DNA from 2 places in the Exiguobacterium sp. R-17 genome. Region 2 is predicted to be linked to the other one. Evidence: a T-box and tRNA genes for the amino acid it is inferred to sense, from the RefSeq annotation. Region 2 holds a T-box; the other holds one or more tRNA genes.
What was found. The T-box of region 2 lies ahead of leuS (leucine--tRNA ligase). A T-box ahead of a tRNA ligase gene usually reads a tRNA of that ligase, here a tRNA-Leu.
Positions count from the first base shown of each region.

Region 1: it has a tRNA-Leu gene. The T-box ahead of leuS (leucine--tRNA ligase) is inferred to sense a tRNA for this amino acid. The anticodon was not compared.

Region 1 covers NZ_CP184372.1:83,579-93,383, reverse strand. Annotated here, with positions in the region: gene ACN9MT_RS00530 (ATP--guanido phosphotransferase) at 1-219, opposite strand, end outside; gene ACN9MT_RS00525 (hypothetical protein) at 212-640, opposite strand; gene ACN9MT_RS00520 (CtsR family transcriptional regulator) at 666-1,121, opposite strand; rRNA gene rrf (5S ribosomal RNA) at 1,253-1,368, opposite strand; rRNA gene ACN9MT_RS00510 (23S ribosomal RNA) at 1,416-4,329, opposite strand; rRNA gene ACN9MT_RS00505 (16S ribosomal RNA) at 4,495-6,056, opposite strand; tRNA gene ACN9MT_RS00500 (tRNA-Ala) at 6,182-6,257, opposite strand; tRNA gene ACN9MT_RS00495 (tRNA-Pro) at 6,280-6,356, opposite strand; tRNA gene ACN9MT_RS00490 (tRNA-Arg) at 6,361-6,434, opposite strand; tRNA gene ACN9MT_RS00485 (tRNA-Leu) at 6,473-6,559, opposite strand; tRNA gene ACN9MT_RS00480 (tRNA-Thr) at 6,622-6,697, opposite strand; tRNA gene ACN9MT_RS00475 (tRNA-Val) at 6,712-6,787, opposite strand; rRNA gene rrf (5S ribosomal RNA) at 6,797-6,912, opposite strand; rRNA gene ACN9MT_RS00465 (23S ribosomal RNA) at 7,015-9,805, opposite strand, start outside.
Region 2 covers NZ_CP184372.1:2,256,921-2,266,725, reverse strand. Annotated here, with positions in the region: gene ACN9MT_RS11990 (serine aminopeptidase domain-containing protein) at 1-197, shown strand, start outside; gene ACN9MT_RS11985 (class I SAM-dependent methyltransferase) at 248-844, opposite strand; gene ACN9MT_RS11980 (MDR family MFS transporter) at 1,001-2,179, shown strand; gene ACN9MT_RS11975 (peptidoglycan bridge formation glycyltransferase FemA/FemB family protein) at 2,363-3,397, shown strand; gene ACN9MT_RS11970 (HAD family hydrolase) at 3,488-4,132, shown strand; T-box leader at 4,171-4,393, shown strand; gene leuS (leucine--tRNA ligase) at 4,441-6,846, shown strand; gene ACN9MT_RS11960 (hypothetical protein) at 6,978-7,955, shown strand; gene ACN9MT_RS11955 (NAD(P)/FAD-dependent oxidoreductase) at 8,011-9,282, opposite strand; gene ACN9MT_RS11950 (putative polysaccharide biosynthesis protein) at 9,474-9,805, shown strand, end outside.

The DNA.
Region 1 (9,805 bases), 830 kb from region 2:
CTGATCGACACGACCAAATCGGAACCCTTTCATCCCATTTAGTTGGCGTTCCGTCTCTTCAATGAGTGCATTGGCTTGTGCTTCTGACAACATCGTTGAGAACGGATAACGTGTCGTATTGCGCGCCAAACGGACTCGTGTCGAAACGACGATGTCGTCAAAGGGAGAAGATTGATTCATCGATTCGCTTAAAGGGTGTTGAAGCAACTCTTCAAACATGACGCAAATCCTCCTCGACACTCTCAATCTGTTGTTTTATGACTTCTGCTTCTTCATAATCTTCTGCTAAGATTTTGCGGTTGAGTTGTTCTTTGAGTCGACTAAGTTGCTGATTTAATCGTTTCTCCACGGATTCCTCATCAGGGCGTGAACCATAATGTTGCGTATGACCGTGTTGGAACTGACGAACCATGCCGTCGACTTCGTCTTTGAAAAATGAATAACAAGTCGGGCAACCGACTTTACGAAGATGAAGCAATTGTTGACGGGTCATACCACAAGACGGACATGCCGTCCCTTGATATTCACGTGCTAACTCCCGTACACAAACCGAGCATAAGAACTTCTCATCGGTTTCTGACTCTTGTGGGAGTTTGACACGGACGATTGCTTCTCGTTCGCCACATCGTTGACAACGCATCGTGCATTCCTCCAATGTCCGACGACTAGAGTCGCTTCATGGTTTGAAGAAGCGTCCGCATCAAGTGGGCACGCATCCGGTGTTGATCTTCGACCGCCATTGGCAAACTCTCTTTTTGCAACAGCGATTGAATCAAAATAGCTTCCCGCCGCGTCAGTAATTGTTCGTTCATCAAACGAATCAAATAATCTTCTGCAGCTTGTTCCGTCAAATGATCACCGATCCATGAACTGACTTCGTCTAATAGATCGTGACTATCGAGCACAACGATTTTTTGAATCCGAATGTATCCACCGCCGCCCCGCTTACTTTCAACAAAATAACCCTTTTCGACCGTAAAACGAGTATTAATGACGTAATTGATTTGTGATGGAACACAGTCAAAACGTTGTGCAATTTCTTGACGTTTGATTTCAATCGTCTTTTCGTCGTGTAAAATTTGCTTTAAATAGGCTTCGATGATATCTGTGATGTTTTGCATTGGCACCACCTCTCTGACCATCTTTGACTATTGTTTGATTTAATAGTAATCATCTAAAAAAAGAAATGCAACTGATAAGGCTTTTTAGAAAACACAAAAAGACCGACCTGCAATCTGCAGATCGGTCAAGTGCCTGGCAACGTCCTATCCTCACAGGGGGAAGCCCCCAACTACTTTCGGCGTTCAAGTGCTTAACTTCCGTGTTCGGCATGGGAACGGGTGTGACCACTTGGCTATCGTCACCAGACGATCGGGCTCGCGCCCTCAAAACTGAAGTCATCAACAAGCATCTGCTAGAACAAGGCCTCGACCGATTAGTATCACTCAGCTCCACATGTCGCCATGCTTCCACCCGTGACCTATCTACCTCATCGTCTCTGAGGGGTCTTTCTTGATTACTCAAAGGGAAATCTCATCTTGGAGGGGGCTTCATGCTTAGATGCTTTCAGCATTTATCCCGTCCGCACGTAGCTACCCAGCGATGCTCCTGGCGGAACAACTGGTACACCAGCGGTGCGTCCATCCCGGTCCTCTCGTACTAAGGACAGCTCTCCTCAAATTTCCTGCGCCCACGACGGATAGGGACCGAACTGTCTCACGACGTTCTGAACCCAGCTCGCGTACCGCTTTAATGGGCGAACAGCCCAACCCTTGGGACCTACTCCAGCCCCAGGATGCGATGAGCCGACATCGAGGTGCCAAACCTCCCCGTCGATGTGGACTCTTGGGGGAGATCAGCCTGTTATCCCCAGGGTAGCTTTTATCCGTTGAGCGATGGCCCTTCCATGCGGAACCACCGGATCACTAAGCCCGACTTTCGTCCCTGCTCGACTTGTAGGTCTCGCAGTCAAGCTCCCTTCTGCCTTTGCGCTCTACGAATGATTTCCAACCATTCTGAGGGAACCTTTGGGCGCCTCCGTTACTGTTTAGGAGGCGACCGCCCCAGTCAAACTACCCGCCTGACACGGTCCTCCAGCCGGATCACGGCTGCGAGTTAGAGACTCTATGCATGAAGGGCGGTATCCCAAGGGTGACTCCTCCGAAGCTGGCGCTCCGGGCTCGACGTCTCCCGCCTATCCTGTACATCATGCACAAAGCCTCAATATCAGGCTGTAGTAAAGCTCCATGGGGTCTTTCCGTCCTGTCGCGGGTAACCTGCATCTTCACAGGTACTATGATTTCACCGGGTCTCTCGTTGAGACAGTGCCCAAATCGTTACGCCTTTCGTGCGGGTCGGAACTTACCCGACAAGGAATTTCGCTACCTTAGGACCGTTATAGTTACGGCCGCCGTTTACTGGGGCTTCGGTTCAAAGCTTCGCTTGCGCTAACCCATCCCCTTAACCTTCCAGCACCGGGCAGGCGTCAGCCCCTATACGTCATCTTGCGATTTAGCAGAGACCTGTGTTTTTGCTAAACAGTCGTTTGGGCCTATTCACTGCGGCTCTACATGTGTAGAGCGTCCCTTCTCCCGAAGTTACGGGACCATTTTGCCGAGTTCCTTAACGAGAGTTATCCCGCGCGTCTTAGAATTCTCATCTCGCCTACCTGTGTCGGTTTACGGTACTGGCGCCTTCCCCCTCACTAGAGGCTTTTCTTGGCAGTGTGAAATCGTGACCTACGTCCCTACGGGACTCCGCGTCGTTCCTTGACTGTGATGCCTGACGGATTTGCCAATCAGACGGTCTTGAAACTTGCACATGCACTTCCATCCGCATGCGTCACTATCCTCCTGCGTCCCCCCATTGTTCAAACGGTGGATCGGCGGTACAGGAATATCAACCTGTTATCCATCGCCTACGCCTTTCGGCCTCGGCTTAGGTCCAGACTAACCCTGAGCGGACGAGCCTTCCTCAGGAAACCTTGGGCTTTCGACGGAGGGGATTCTCACCCCTCTTTTCGCTACTCACACCGGCATTCTCACTTCCAAACGCTCCACTGCTCCTTCCGGTACAGCTTCGCAGCGGTTTGGAACGCTCCCCTACCATTCCTTACGGAATCCGCAGCTTCGGTGGTATGTTTAGCCCCGTTACATTTTCGGCGCGGCGCCACTCGACTAGTGAGCTATTACGCACTCTTTGAATGGTGGCTGCTTCTAAGCCAACATCCTAGCTGTCTAGGCAGCGCCACATCCTTTTCCACTTAACATACACTTGGGGACCTTAGCTGGCGGTCTGGGCTGTTTCCCTCTTGACTACGGATCTTATCACTCGCAGTCTGACTCCCGAGTATAAGTTGCTGGCATTCGGAGTTTAACTGAATTCGGTAACCCTGTGGGGGCCCCTAGTCCAATCAGTGCTCTACCTCCAGAACTCTCAACCTCGAGGCTAGCCCTAAAGCTATTTCGGGGAGAACCAGCTATCTCCAGGTTCGATTGGCATTTCACCGCTACCCACACCTCATCCCCGCACTTTTCAACGTGCGTGGGTTCGGACCTCCAGTCAGTGTTACCTGACCTTCATCCTGGACATGGGTAGATCACCTGGTTTCGGGTCTACGACAACGCACTGAACGCCCTGTTCAGACTCGCTTTCGCTACGGCTCCGCCTCATCGGCTTAACCTCGCGCGTTATCGTAACTCGCCGGTTCATTCTACAAAAGGCACGCCATCACCCGTTAACGGGCTCTGACTACTTGTAGGCATACGGTTTCAGGATCTATTTCACTCCCCTTCCGGGGTGCTTTTCACCTTTCCCTCACGGTACTGGTTCACTATCGGTCACTAGGGAGTATTTAGCCTTGGGAGATGGTCCTCCCGGATTCCGACGGGGTTTCACGTGTCCCGCCGTACTCAGGATCCACTCTGGAGGGAAAACAGTTTCAGCTACAGGGCTGTCACCTTCTTCGGCCGACCTTTCCAGGTCCTTCACCTACTGTCTTCCTTTTTGACTCCGTATAGAGTGTCCTACAACCCCGAAGAGCATGCTCTCCGGTTTGGGCTGTTCCCGTTTCGCTCGCCGCTACTCAGGGAATCGCATTTGCTTTCTCTTCCTCCGGGTACTTAGATGTTTCAGTTCCCCGGGTCTGCCTCACGTTACACTATGTATTCATGTAACATGTCCCATCCCATTACAGATGGTGGGTTCCCCCATTCGGAAATCTTCGGATCAAAGCATACTTACTGCTCCCCGAAGCATATCGCTGTTCGTCGCGTCCTTCATCGGCTCCTAGTGCCAAGGCATCCACCGTACGCCCTTCATACCTTGATCTAGCGTTGGTATTCTAAGAACACACGTCTAATGACATGGTTAATTAAAAGTTTGATGTCTTGTTGATGTCTTCAGTTTTCAAGGTGCGAGTGTCTCTTGCGAGACTGAGAGACGAGCTCTCAAAACTGAACGATGGGCATGTCCCGTAAGGGACGTTTTCCTTAGAAAGGAGGTGATCCAGCCGCACCTTCCGATACGGCTACCTTGTTACGACTTCACCCCAATCATCTACCCCACCTTCGACGGCTGGCTCCTTGCGGTTACCTCACCGGCTTCGGGTGTTGCAAACTCTCGTGGTGTGACGGGCGGTGTGTACAAGACCCGGGAACGTATTCACCGCAGTATGCTGACCTGCGATTACTAGCGATTCCGACTTCATGCAGGCGAGTTGCAGCCTGCAATCCGAACTGGGAACGGCTTTATGGGATTGGCTCCACCTCGCGGTCTCGCTGCCCTTTGTACCGTCCATTGTAGCACGTGTGTAGCCCAACTCATAAGGGGCATGATGATTTGACGTCATCCCCACCTTCCTCCGGTTTGTCACCGGCAGTCTCCCTAGAGTGCCCAACTGAATGCTGGCAACTAAGGATAGGGGTTGCGCTCGTTGCGGGACTTAACCCAACATCTCACGACACGAGCTGACGACAACCATGCACCACCTGTCACCATTGTCCCCGAAGGGAAAACTTGATCTCTCAAGCGGTCAATGGGATGTCAAGAGTTGGTAAGGTTCTTCGCGTTGCTTCGAATTAAACCACATGCTCCACCGCTTGTGCGGGTCCCCGTCAATTCCTTTGAGTTTCAGCCTTGCGGCCGTACTCCCCAGGCGGAGTGCTTAATGCGTTAGCTTCAGCACTGAGGGGCGGAAACCCCCCAACACCTAGCACTCATCGTTTACGGCGTGGACTACCAGGGTATCTAATCCTGTTTGCTCCCCACGCTTTCGCGCCTCAGCGTCAGTTACAGACCAAAGAGTCGCCTTCGCCACTGGTGTTCCTCCACATCTCTACGCATTTCACCGCTACACGTGGAATTCCACTCTTCTCTTCTGTACTCAAGCCTTCCAGTTTCCAATGGCCCTCCCCGGTTGAGCCGGGGGCTTTCACATCAGACTTAAAAGGCCGCCTGCGCGCGCTTTACGCCCAATAATTCCGGACAACGCTTGCCACCTACGTATTACCGCGGCTGCTGGCACGTAGTTAGCCGTGGCTTTCTCGTAAGGTACCGTCAAGGTACGAGCATTTCCTCTCGTACGTGTTCTTCCCTTACAACAGAGTTTTACGATCCGAAAACCTTCATCACTCACGCGGCGTTGCTCCATCAGACTTTCGTCCATTGTGGAAGATTCCCTACTGCTGCCTCCCGTAGGAGTCTGGGCCGTGTCTCAGTCCCAGTGTGGCCGATCACCCTCTCAGGTCGGCTATGCATCGTCGCCTTGGTGGGCCGTTACCCCACCAACTAGCTAATGCACCGCAAGGCCATCTCAAGGTGACGCCGGAGCGCCTTTCATCACCGGACCATGCGGTCCAATGAACTATCCGGTATTAGCTCCGATTTCTCGGAGTTATCCCAATCCTTGAGGCAGGTTCCTTACGTGTTACTCACCCGTCCGCCGCTCATTCCACTGCCTTCCCTCCGAAGAGTTCCGTCAGCTTCCTGCGCTCGACTTGCATGTATTAGGCACGCCGCCAGCGTTCGTCCTGAGCCAGGATCAAACTCTCCATAAAGTGTTTGACTTGCTCGTTGTTGTGACCGGAGTCACGATTGACGAAGCTTGCGCTTCATTCGTTTTTGTATTCCGTAGAATACGATTTTTGCCTCATCGTTCAGTTTTCAAAGTTCGTCATAAAAATGGTGGAGCCTAGCGGGATCGAACCGCTGACCTCCTGCGTGCAAGGCAGGCGCTCTCCCAGCTGAGCTAAGGCCCCGTTAAAGGGATGAAATTGAAGATGGTCGGGAAGACAGGATTCGAACCTGCGACCCCTTGGTCCCAAACCAAGTGCTCTACCAAGCTGAGCTACTTCCCGAAAATGCACCCTGAGAGATTCGAACTCCCGACCCCTTGATTCGTAGTCAAGTACTCTATCCAGCTGAGCTAAGGGTGCGGAATATAAGGATCAAACAGCAAACATCAAAATGAAAATGGTACCGAGGGCCGGAATCGAACCGGCACGGGGAAACCCCCGCAGGATTTTAAGTCCTGTGCGTCTACCAGTTCCGCCACCCCGGCAGGGATATAAAAGGTAGAACCTTCATTCATAATTGAATTCTGGTGATCATTGAAGATGAAAATGGTGCCGGCAACAGGAGTCGAACCCGCGACCTACTGATTACAAGTCAGTTGCTCTACCAGCTGAGCTACACCGGCAAGTGTAATAAAAATGGTGGAGGATGACGGGATCGAACCGCCGACCCCCTGCTTGTAAGGCAGGTGCTCTCCCAGCTGAGCTAATCCTCCATATGTATCGCCTGGCAGCGTCCTATCCTCACAGGGGGAAGCCCCCAACTACTTTCGGCGTTCAAGTGCTTAACTTCCGTGTTCGGCATGGGAACGGGTGTGACCACTTGGCTATCGCCACCAGACATTTATTATCTTAACATTATGTTCACATAACGTCAAGACTTTTTTTCATTTTTTTGAAAGGCTCGCGCCCTCAAAACTGAAGTCATCAACAATGCATCTGCTAGAACAAGGCCTCGACCGATTAGTATCACTCAGCTCCACATGTCGCCATGCTTCCACCCGTGACCTATCTACCTCATCGTCTCTGAGGGGTCTTTCTTGATTACTCAAAGGGAAATCTCATCTTGGAGGGGGCTTCATGCTTAGATGCTTTCAGCATTTATCCCGTCCGCACGTAGCTACCCAGCGATGCTCCTGGCGGAACAACTGGTACACCAGCGGTGCGTCCATCCCGGTCCTCTCGTACTAAGGACAGCTCTCCTCAAATTTCCTGCGCCCACGACGGATAGGGACCGAACTGTCTCACGACGTTCTGAACCCAGCTCGCGTACCGCTTTAATGGGCGAACAGCCCAACCCTTGGGACCTACTCCAGCCCCAGGATGCGATGAGCCGACATCGAGGTGCCAAACCTCCCCGTCGATGTGGACTCTTGGGGGAGATCAGCCTGTTATCCCCAGGGTAGCTTTTATCCGTTGAGCGATGGCCCTTCCATGCGGAACCACCGGATCACTAAGCCCGACTTTCGTCCCTGCTCGACTTGTAGGTCTCGCAGTCAAGCTCCCTTCTGCCTTTGCGCTCTACGAATGATTTCCAACCATTCTGAGGGAACCTTTGGGCGCCTCCGTTACTGTTTAGGAGGCGACCGCCCCAGTCAAACTACCCGCCTGACACGGTCCTCCAGCCGGATCACGGCTGCGAGTTAGAGACTCTATGCATGAAGGGCGGTATCCCAAGGGTGACTCCTCCGAAGCTGGCGCTCCGGGCTCGACGTCTCCCGCCTATCCTGTACATCATGCACAAAGCCTCAATATCAGGCTGTAGTAAAGCTCCATGGGGTCTTTCCGTCCTGTCGCGGGTAACCTGCATCTTCACAGGTACTATGATTTCACCGGGTCTCTCGTTGAGACAGTGCCCAAATCGTTACGCCTTTCGTGCGGGTCGGAACTTACCCGACAAGGAATTTCGCTACCTTAGGACCGTTATAGTTACGGCCGCCGTTTACTGGGGCTTCGGTTCAAAGCTTCGCTTGCGCTAACCCATCCCCTTAACCTTCCAGCACCGGGCAGGCGTCAGCCCCTATACGTCATCTTGCGATTTAGCAGAGACCTGTGTTTTTGCTAAACAGTCGTTTGGGCCTATTCACTGCGGCTCTACATGTGTAGAGCGTCCCTTCTCCCGAAGTTACGGGACCATTTTGCCGAGTTCCTTAACGAGAGTTATCCCGCGCGTCTTAGAATTCTCATCTCGCCTACCTGTGTCGGTTTACGGTACTGGCGCCTTCCCCCTCACTAGAGGCTTTTCTTGGCAGTGTGAAATCGTGACCTACGTCCCTACGGGACTCCGCGTCGTTCCTTGACTGTGGTGCCTGACGGATTTGCCAATCAGACGGTCTTGAAACTTGCACATGCACTTCCATCCGCATGCGTCACTATCCTCCTGCGTCCCCCCATTGTTCAAACGGTGGATCGGCGGTACAGGAATATCAACCTGTTATCCATCGCCTACGCCTTTCGGCCTCGGCTTAGGTCCAGACTAACCCTGAGCGGACGAGCCTTCCTCAGGAAACCTTGGGCTTTCGACGGAGGGGATTCTCACCCCTCTTTTCGCTACTCACACCGGCATTCTCACTTCCAAACGCTCCACTGCTCCTTCCGGTACAGCTTCACAGCGGTTTGGAACGCTCCCCTACCATTCCTTACGGAATCCGCAGCTTCGGTGGTATGTTTAGCCCCGTTACATTTTCGGCGCGGCGCCACTCGACTAGTGAGCTATTACGCACTCTTTGAATGGTGGCTGCTTCTAAGCCAACATCCTAGCTGTCTAGGCAGCGCCACATCCTTTTCCACTTAACATACACTTGGGGACCTTAGCTGGCGGTCTGGGCTGTTTCCCTCTTGACTACGGATCTTATCACTCGCAGTCTGACTCCCGAGTATAAGTTGCTGGCATTCGGAGTTTAACTGAATTCGGTAACCCTGTGGGGGCCCCTAGTCCAATCAGTGCTCTACCTCCAGAACTCTCAACCTCGAGGCTAGCCCTAAAGCTATTTCGGGGAGAACCAGCTATCTCCAGGTTCGATTGGCATTTCACCGCTACCCACACCTCATCCCCGCACTTTTCAACGTGCGTGGGTTCGGACCTCCAGTCAGTGTTACCTGACCTTCATCCTGGACATGGGTAGATCACCTGGTTTCGGGTCTACGACAACGCACTGAACGCCCTGTTCAGACTCGCTTTCGCTACGGCTCCGCCTCATCGGCTTAACCTCGCGCGTTATCGTAACTCGCCGGTTCATTCTACAAAAGGCACGCCATCACCCGTTAACGGGCTCTGACTACTTGTAGGCATACGGTTTCAGGATCTATTTCACTCCCCTTCCGGGGTGCTTTTCACCTTTCCCTCACGGTACTGGTTCACTATCGGTCACTAGGGAGTATTTAGCCTTGGGAGATGGTCCTCCCGGATTCCGACGGGGTTTCACGTGTCCCGCCGTACTCAGGATCCACTCTGGAGGGAAAACAGTTTCAGCTACAGGGCTGTCACCTTCTTCGGCCGACCTTTCCAGGTCCTTCACCTACTGTCTTCCTTTTTGACTCCGTATAGAGTGTCCTACAACCCCGAAGAGCATGCTCTCCGGTTTGGGCTGTTCCCGTTTCGCTCGCCGCTACTCAGGGAATCGCATTTGCTTTCTCTTCCTCCGGGTACTTAGATGTTTCAGTTCCCCGGGTCTGCCTCACGTTACACTATGTATTCATGTAACATGTCCCATCCCATTACGGATGGTGGGTTC
Region 2 (9,805 bases):
GTGTAAACTTGGCTTGTTTTTATGCACCAGACGATCAGTTCGCAGACGTCAAACTGACACTCGAAGTATGTCGGAAAATGGGTGGCGATCAGATTTACTTACAACGTCTACACGGTTTCCCGCATTTCAGCTTTGAACGGTTGAATACACGGTTTGCGGAAAAATTATTGTTGTTTTTTAAATTAGTCGAAGAATGAAAGAAGTGATGGTTTCCATAGCGGAAGCCATCACTTCTTTATTTCTACTGTCAGCGCACTTTTTTCTCGATCGCGATGATGAACGGTGGATGATTCTGTTGATTCAAGAAGCGGTACTGAAGAACGGCATAACCTTGCTGATCAAGGGCTGTGACGTAATCTAGGACAGCATCGCGTTCCCGTTTTCCTTCAAGATGACCGTGATAGACGACAAGGACGACAAGACCACCAGGTGCAAGTACCGGGAGGAGAGCGTCGAGTGCTTCAAGCGTCTCTTCACCTGTCGTCGTGATCGATTTATCACTTCCAGGCAAGTATCCGAGATTGAAGACGCCGGCACGAACAGGCCGTCGTTCGTCCGAAAGACGCGCACCAACATGGATGTGACTTTCGTGATAAAGATCGACGCGTTCTAACATTCCGGCTTCGTCGAGACGTCGTGTCGATTCCTCGATGGCTTGAGCTTGGACGTCGAACGCAAGGACTCTACCTTCTGGACCGACGCATTCTGCTAAGAACTGAGTATCATGTCCATTTCCGGCAGTCATATCGACGACGCAGTCACCAGGTTCGATGACGGACTCCAGTAATTGTTTCGTATAAGGTAGTACACGGGCAAGTGACATGGCATAGACTCCTGTTCCTATGGGCTGTTTTTCTCTTTATACATGATCATCGTATGTATGATTCCTCCTGCATTATACCATCTTTTGAGTCATTGACGAAAAGTGAAGTGGCTTGACAGGCGGGGGAGGGATTGCGTAAAGTGGCAAGGTTGAGAATGAAATAGGAGGACCAAAGGTATGCCAAAATTACCAAAAGCGGTCTGGATCCTCGTCCTTGCGATGGCCATCAATACGACGGGATCCTCTTTTTTATGGCCGTTCAATACATTATATATTCATGAATATTTAGGGGAGTCGATGACAAAAGCCGGAATGGCGTTATTCGTCAACTCAGCCTTAGCAATCGTTGGGAACTACTTAGGCGGAAAAGCGTTTGACCGACTCGGCGGAAAGAAGACGCTTGTCATCAGTGTCATCGGACTTGTCCTGTCTTCCGTCGGCTTGTTGCTATTTCATCAGACGTATATTGGATACGTCGCGATGCTTGGATTGATTGGATTCGTCGGTGGGATGGTTTTCCCAACGATCTACGCAATGACGGGCGTCATCTGGCCGGAAGGCGGACGCCGCGCCTTTAATGCGATCTATGTCGCGCAAAACGTCGGTGTAGCCCTCGGGACAGCTGTTAGTGGTCAAATTGCTGCTTTTTCGATTCAGTACATCTTCATCGCCAATCTCGTTCTCTATATCGTCTTTGCCATCATTTTGTTTGTCGGTTTGTCCTGGATTCAGGCGCCAGCGCGGATGCATGCGGCACATGACGAGATCGAAACGACACGCACACCACTTTCGCGCGGATCCGCACGGACGATGTTGCTCGTTTCGATCGGTTATGCCTTACTTTGGTTCGTTTATGTGCAATGGCAAGGGACCTTTGCTGTCCATACGAAATCGCTCGGTGTCACGATTTCCGAGTACTCGATTCTTTGGACAATCAATGGAGCGCTTATCGTGTTCGCACAACCTTTATTAACACCAATTCTTCGTTGGTTTGGAGATGATTTGAAACGCCAACTGATGACCGGGACAGGCATCTTCCTTCTCTCTTATCTGATTGTTCCGTTTGCAGGCGGCTTCAAGATGTTCCTCGTGGCGATGATCATTCTGACAATCGGTGAGATGTTCATCTGGCCAGCGGTTCCTGCAATGGCGGCGCGACTTGCGCCAATCGGAAAAGAAGGAGAATTCCAAGGATACGTTAATATCGCTGCTTCAGCAGGACGGATGATCAGTCCGACAGTTGGAGGTTTGATCTACGATTTATCAGGTATGTCAGCAGTTTTCTTGACCTTAATTGGATTGATCCTGTTAGCAGGAGTTGTCTTCCTTCGTGCTATTCCTAAAACCACATCATGAGCTTTATCTTGTGAGACAGCGGACAATAGATCAGCTGTCTTTTGTTACATCATTCGTTCGAAAATTATAAAACAAACATTTAATAATATGGAATATTTCGGCAAAGAAACGGGTACTTTCTAATCAAGAACTTGAAAAGAAAGGTCATATGAACGTTGCTTCTTTTTGACTGGAGGTGCACGGATGGAAAGGTGTCAATTCATCACAGATGCCGCAACTTGGACGACACACGTACAGAAACAGCCTCTTGATATCTTCTATAGTCACCAATACGTCACGCTCAACGCTAGACCGTCTGAGCAAGCGGTATTATTTCTTTATGAAGGTCATGCAGGGACACTGTTTTATCCTTTTTTGAAGCGTCGTATTTTTGATACGCCTTATTCAGATCTCATTACCCCGTACGGCTATGGCGGACCGGAAATCATCGGTCGACTGACTGCGTCCGAGATCCAGCAGGCTCGTTTATCCTTTGAGAGGTGGGCGGAGCAAGAATCGATCGTCTCGGAAATGATCCGCTTTAATCCATTAACAGGTAATGAACGGTTTATGCAGGACTGGACAAAAGTTTCCTTCATCCGTCATACGACGAGTATTGATTTGCGTCCTTCACTTGAAGATATCATGCAGACATTTCATAAGAAGACGAGAAGCATGATTCGTAAATCGCTTGCTTCACCCTTAACCGTCAGAACAGGAACACGGGACGATCTACCTGTTTTTTTAGCGTTGTATCATGAAACGATGGACCGGAAGAATGCCTCGGCTCATTATTATTTTACCGCGACGTATTTTGAGCAATTGATGGAGACGAACCCACTTTGTGAGCCCTTATTACTGATGGCGGAAATCGACGGAAAAGCGGTTGGAGGATACTTCGTATTGCTTGGAAAAGAATACGCCCACGGTCATTTGATCGGCTGTAAGCGGGATGAAGCGAAGATGTTCCCGAATCAGCGACTTGAGTACGAAGCAATTCTTCAGGCAAAAGCACGGGGACTCGTCGAACAACATCTTGGGGGCGGGTATCAAGAACGGGATAGTCTTTTTGAGAGTAAATGCCGTTACACTGGATATCGACTATTTGAGTATCATCAAGGAAAATCCATCCTGCAGCCATCACTATATGATTTGCTCTGCATACGATACGGATCAAATGCTGATTCCGATTATTTTCCGGCGTATCGACAAGCTGGTATTCAGGTGGCAACTAGTTAAATAGATAATGAGAGTATGAAAACGACTACATCGTGTAGTCGTTTTTTTGATATGCTGAAGTCAGGATCGATCAATAAAGGGGGAGTTATCGTGAAAAAACGCGGTCTGATTTTTGATATGGACGGGGTTATCTTAGATAGTGAGATTCGCTACTTTGAAGTGCATCAACAGATGTTCAAAAGGTTATCGATTCCGCTTGATCCGGTTCAGTATGCGACGTTCATGGGAAAAACAGGAGATGAAATGTGGGAAGAACTCGTCGCCCAGCATCAGCTGAAAGAAACAGCTAGTGCGTTGCTTGAGGAAGAACATCGCTTGTTTCAAATTCATGCAAAGCCGGAAGAGTGTGGATTAAAAAAAGGCGTCACACAAGTCATCGAACAAGCGGCGACTCTTGGTTACGATATCGGCATTGCTTCTTCGAGTTCACTTCAGAAAATCGAACGTGTCATCCGTCATTATGGGCTTCCGATCACGCACTACGTCAGTGGAGAAGAAGTCATCCGTTCGAAACCGGATCCCGCGATTTTTCGACTTGCGGCAGAGCGGATTGGACACGCACCCGAGAACTGTCTCGTCATTGAAGACGCTGCGAACGGGATGATTGGTGCGAAAGCAGCAGGCATGGAAGTGATTGCGCTTCTTGATGACCGGATGCCAACGCAACGCTTAGAGCAAGCGGATCATGTCGCGCAATCACACGCAGAAATCGAGGAAATTTTACGGAAGCGTTGACGCTTGAGGAAGAAACAGATTACACTAGAAAAAGATAGTCAAATGCATGGAACTGAAGTAGTAGGGGAAAGGTGCCGTCAAGAGAGCTGGTGGAAGGTGCGAACCAGTCGGTAACAACCGTGAACTCGTCAGGGAGCACGATTCGTGAAGTCGTAGTAGCGAATCCGGTCTTTCACACCGTTATCCGTGAATCAAGCGGTCTGTCATAGACAGACAACGTGGGTGGTACCGCGGAAGCCAAACCGGTCTTTCGTCCCTTTTCTTAGGGGCGGAAGACCGGTTTTTTTTAGATTAGAGGAGGAAAAGACATGCCGTACAATCATCGCGAAATTGAACCGAAATGGCAGGCGCGTTGGGATCAAGACAACGCCTTCGTCACGACAGAAGATCCAGAAAAAGAAGGGTTCTATGCCCTTGATATGTTCCCGTATCCGTCAGGTGCTGGACTCCATGTTGGTCATCCGGAAGGTTACACAGCAACGGATATCCTCGCACGGATGAAGCGGATGCAAGGATACAATGTCCTTCACCCAATGGGATGGGATGCGTTCGGATTACCAGCAGAACAATACGCGCTCGATACAGGAAACGATCCACGCGAATTCACAGCGAAAAACATCGAGACGTTCAAGCGTCAGCTTAAAGAACTTGGATTCTCGTATGACTGGGATCGTGAAATCAACACAACGGATCCAAAATACTACAAATGGACGCAGTGGATCTTTACGAAGTTGTATGAAAAAGGACTTGCCTTCGTAGACGAAGTCGCAGTCAACTGGTGCCCGGCACTTGGAACTGTCCTTGCGAATGAAGAGGTCATCGACGGATTATCCGAACGCGGAAATCATCCGGTTGTGCGTGTTCCGATGCGTCAATGGGTCTTGAAAATCACGGAATATGCGGATCGCCTTCTTGAAGATCTGGATGATCTCGATTGGCCGGATTCTGTCAAAGAGATGCAACGCAACTGGATCGGGAAATCTGAGGGTGCTGAGATTGATTTCACGATTGATGGACATAAAAAACAAGTCACGGTCTTTACGACACGTCCGGACACGATCTTCGGTGCGACGTATCTAGTACTTGCACCGGAGCATCCATTCGTAGCTGACATCACGACAGCGGACCACAAGGAAGCCGTCGATGCGTACATTTCGCAAGTCCAAACGAAGTCAGATCTCGAGCGAACGGATTTAGCGAAGGAAAAAACGGGTGTCTTCACGGGTGCTTTTGCGGTCAATCCGATCTCAGGCGATCGTCTTCCAATCTGGATCGCTGATTACGTCCTTGCTTCTTACGGAACAGGTGCGATCATGGCTGTTCCAGGACACGATGAGCGCGACCACGAATTCGCGAAACAATTCGACTTACCGATCGTTGAAGTCGTCGCGGGTGGAAATGTCGACGAAGCAGCCTACACAGGAGAGGGCGAACACGTCAACTCGCATATGCTTGATGGACTTGGGAAACAAGAAGCAATCGAGACGATGATCGCTGAACTCGAAACGAACCAAGTCGGTCGTAAAAAAATCACGTATCGACTCCGAGACTGGTTGTTCAGTCGTCAACGGTATTGGGGCGAGCCGATTCCAGTCGTTCATATGGAAGATGGTTCAATGAAAACACTCAATCAAGAGGAATTACCGCTTGAACTTCCAATCATTCCAGAAATCAAACCGTCTGGTACGGGCGAATCACCACTTGCGCTTGCTGAAGACTGGTTGGATTACACAGATCCTGAAACAGGAATGAAAGGCCGTCGCGAGACGAATACGATGCCACAATGGGGCGGAAGCTGCTGGTACTACCTTCGTTTCATCGATCCACACAATGAAGAAGCGATTGCGGATCCAGAAAAATTAAAATACTGGCTTCCAGTCGATATTTATATCGGTGGGGCAGAGCATGCTGTTCTCCATTTGTTGTATGCACGGTTCTGGCATAAAGTCTTGTATGATGCAGGCGTCGTACCAACAAAAGAACCATTCCAGAAGTTATACAACCAAGGAATGATCCTTGGAGAGAACAACGAGAAAATGTCAAAATCTCGCGGTAACGTCATCAACCCAGATGAAATCGTCAAGTCGCATGGTGCTGATACGTTACGTTTATACGAAATGTTCATGGGACCACTCGATGCATCGGTTGCCTGGTCTGAGAATGGTCTTGACGGAGCGCGTCGTTTCCTCGATCGCGTTTGGCGCTTGTTCGAACGGACAGCAGACATTCAAGACGTCACGGAAGTCGATGCTGACTTCGAACGGACATACCACCAGACCGTCAAGAAGGTCACGGAAGACTTCGCGAACATTCAGTTCAACACCGGGATTTCGCAACTCATGGTCTTCGTCAACGAAGCGAATAAACAGCCGGTTCTCCCGCGTCACTTCCTTCGTGGATTCATTCAATTGTTAACACCAGTCGCACCGCACCTTGGTGAAGAACTGTGGGAACAACTTGGCTTTGAAGAGACATTGACGTATGCGGCATGGCCAACATTCGATGAATCAAAACTTGTCAGCGATACGATGGAATTCGTCATTCAAGTGAACGGTAAAGTTCGCTCGAAAATCGAAATCAACATCGATGCGACAAAAGAAGAAATCGAAGCACTTGCCTTTGCTGATGAAAAGACACAAGAATGGATTGGCGACAAGACGGTTCGGAAAGTCATCGTCGTACCGAAAAAATTGATCAATATCGTGGCGAACTAAGCCATAACCCCTTTCATTCACTTGATGCGAATGGAAGGGGTTTCTTCATTTCCGTCGCAAGTCCGCTTTTTTTTTGAACGTCCTTCTGCTACACTGAATCAGAAACCGAGAAAGAAAGGCGATTATCATCAATGAAACGATCTTATATAGTCTATACAACGATTTTTGCTGTCGTTTCGGGGTTGATCCTTTGTATACTGCTCGTCTTCTCGAAGCCAGAGACGTTGTCACGTATTCAGGAAACGTTCGCGAAAATCGAGACGCAATCGAAGCATCAGGCAGCTGTCAAACAGGTGCCACCGAAAACGCCTTCAGCCATTCCGAATCCAGAAGAACCGTTAATTAAAAATGTTCAACAGATGTTATATGATGATTCCATAGGTTCGTACCTCGTCGTAACAGAGGACTACCGTTTCTTTGAAATCAGTGGAACTGGAGAACGTATCAATGCGACGTTTCAGTTGGAAGAAGGGAAACTCTTATTGTCTGGTCTTGACGGGATGACACTCGTTGACGGAGAGACAGTCGCTTTATTGACGTCGAATCAAATTCTAGTCACGATTAAACGAAAAGATGGCGTCTGGAGTGAAGAAAAACGCGAAAAAGTACAAGGGACGACGATTCGAGACAGTTTCCATGGTCTTGGATATGATGCGAAGAAAAAAGAATTCTATACAATCAATCAAATTCGCTCGATTGGTCGTGTTGAATTGACTTACTTTGCAATGAAAGAGGACAAAATCAAGATTGATCCAGATGCTTCGGAAAAGAAGAAGCGTGCCTTAAAGAAAAAGCAAAAACCACCGTACTTGTCGATCATCAAACGAGAGAAAATCGAAGCGGCGAGCGGAATGCGAAGTGATGCGAAAAAAGCATTTGAATCCAGATTCCGTCCGATTGGTCTTGCAGAACGGCAAGGTCGGATCTATACGTTAGACTCAGAAGCACTTTATCTTTATTCGATTGATCAGAAAGAGAAAACGATTACGGGGGAGACAGCGAGTCCGAAAGTGTATGGATCAAAAGGAATCTTTGTACAAGATAATGAATTGTTCGCCTTAGTCGTCACGGATAAATTCTCAAGTCGATCGTTCACACCGATTGACTGATGTAGAAAAAAGACCCGATTTCTCTGATTAACAGAGAAATCGGGTCTTTTTTGTATTAAGAGACAGTGTCACGTGCCATCTCTGCAGCGTGACTACCGGCACAATGACCCGTCACGAACGCAGCTGTGATATTGTATCCACCTGTATAGCCATGGATATCAAGAATTTCGCCAGCGAAGAATAATCGCTCCGCCTTTTTCGACATCATCGTTTTGGGATCAATCTCTTTAATCGAGACACCGCCACCCGTGACGAAGGCCTTATCGAAATCGAGCGTTCCTGTTGCTTTGAGTGGGAATCGTTTCAATTGTTGCAGGAAGTCCGTCCAGTCCTGTTTCTTGACTTGTGTACAAACTTCATCGCCAAAGCCGATTCGAGCGAACAGGAGTTCAAGCAATCGTTCTGGTACAAAACCACGAAGGGCATTCCGAACCGATTTCTTCGGATTTGCCGCAAGTGCTGCCTGGAAGCGTTCTGTTAATGCACCAAGTGACTCATCCGGGAAGAGATCGATCGATAGATGAACGATCGTCTCTTTCGATCGTTTGCGCTCTTTGATCGTATATTGGCTACACCGTAAAGCGATCGGACCACTTAAACCGAAGTGTGTGAACAGTAGATCACCCGTATGTGTCTTGATTGCTTTGTCCTTTTTACCGTGAACCGTTAAGGCAACGTCACGCAACGACAGTCCTTGTAATGTTTTTTCATGAATGAACGTATCACCTAACAAAATCGGGACTTCCGTTGGGAAAAGTTCCGTGATCGTATGACCAACTTTTTCAGCCCACGGATAGCCGTCACCCGTCGAACCCGTGTGCGGAACAGATTGTCCGCCGACCGCTACGATACAACTTTTTGCTTCAAGACGCATGCCGTTTTCTAAGATGACAGCTGCAAAAGAACCATCTGGATGGAAGTCGAGCGTAGCGACTTGCGCGTCTGTTTGAATCTCGGCGCCATGTGCACGGATTTGATCGATCAATACACGAACGACGTCTGCCGCCTTATCCGAGACCGGGAACATCCGACCGTTATCCTCTTCTTTGAGTGCGACACCAAATCCTTCGAACAAATCGATGATCGATTCATTATTAAATTGAGAAAAGGCGCTATAAAGGAAACGTCCGTTTCCTGGAATCGACTGGACGAGCTCATCGAGTGGCTTTCGGTTCGTGACGTTACACCGTCCGCCGCCAGAGATTGCGAGCTTTCGTCCTAATTTATTTCCTTTATCGAGCAGGAGCGTCCGGGCTCCGGCTTGTAAAGAGGCGAGCGTCGCCATCAAACCGCTCGGTCCGCCTCCGATTACGATTACATCGTACATAAGGTCACCTCATTCATAGAATTCTGCTTGTTTCACTTTAGCAGAAGTTGCGACTGTAAACAAACCGTCTCTTTCAATTCAAGATAGACAGCGGTATAATGATTTGCAATTGTGTACGAGAGAACTTGTATAATGAGACAGTCACGATTAGAGTGTCGATTTAAAAATTAGAAAGCGTGAGGGATGTTACCATGTCCACAGTCAGTAATAAGCAGTCTACTTCTTCCGGCAATGCAGGATTCGTTCGTGGAACGATGCTCCTGTCCGGTGCGTCACTGATTTCCCGCGCACTGGGTTTGATTTATCTCTTTCCGTTTCAGTTCATGGTCGGTGCGACAGGTATCATGTTCTATACCTATGCCTACAACTACTATGCGATCATGATTGGTCTTGCGACAGCGGGGATTCCTGTTGCCGTCTCGAAATTCGTCGCCAAATACAATGCGTTAGGAGAATATGATACGAGTGAACGTTTGTATCGGTCTGGTCTAAAAATCATGTCCTTGACCGGGGTTGTCTCTTT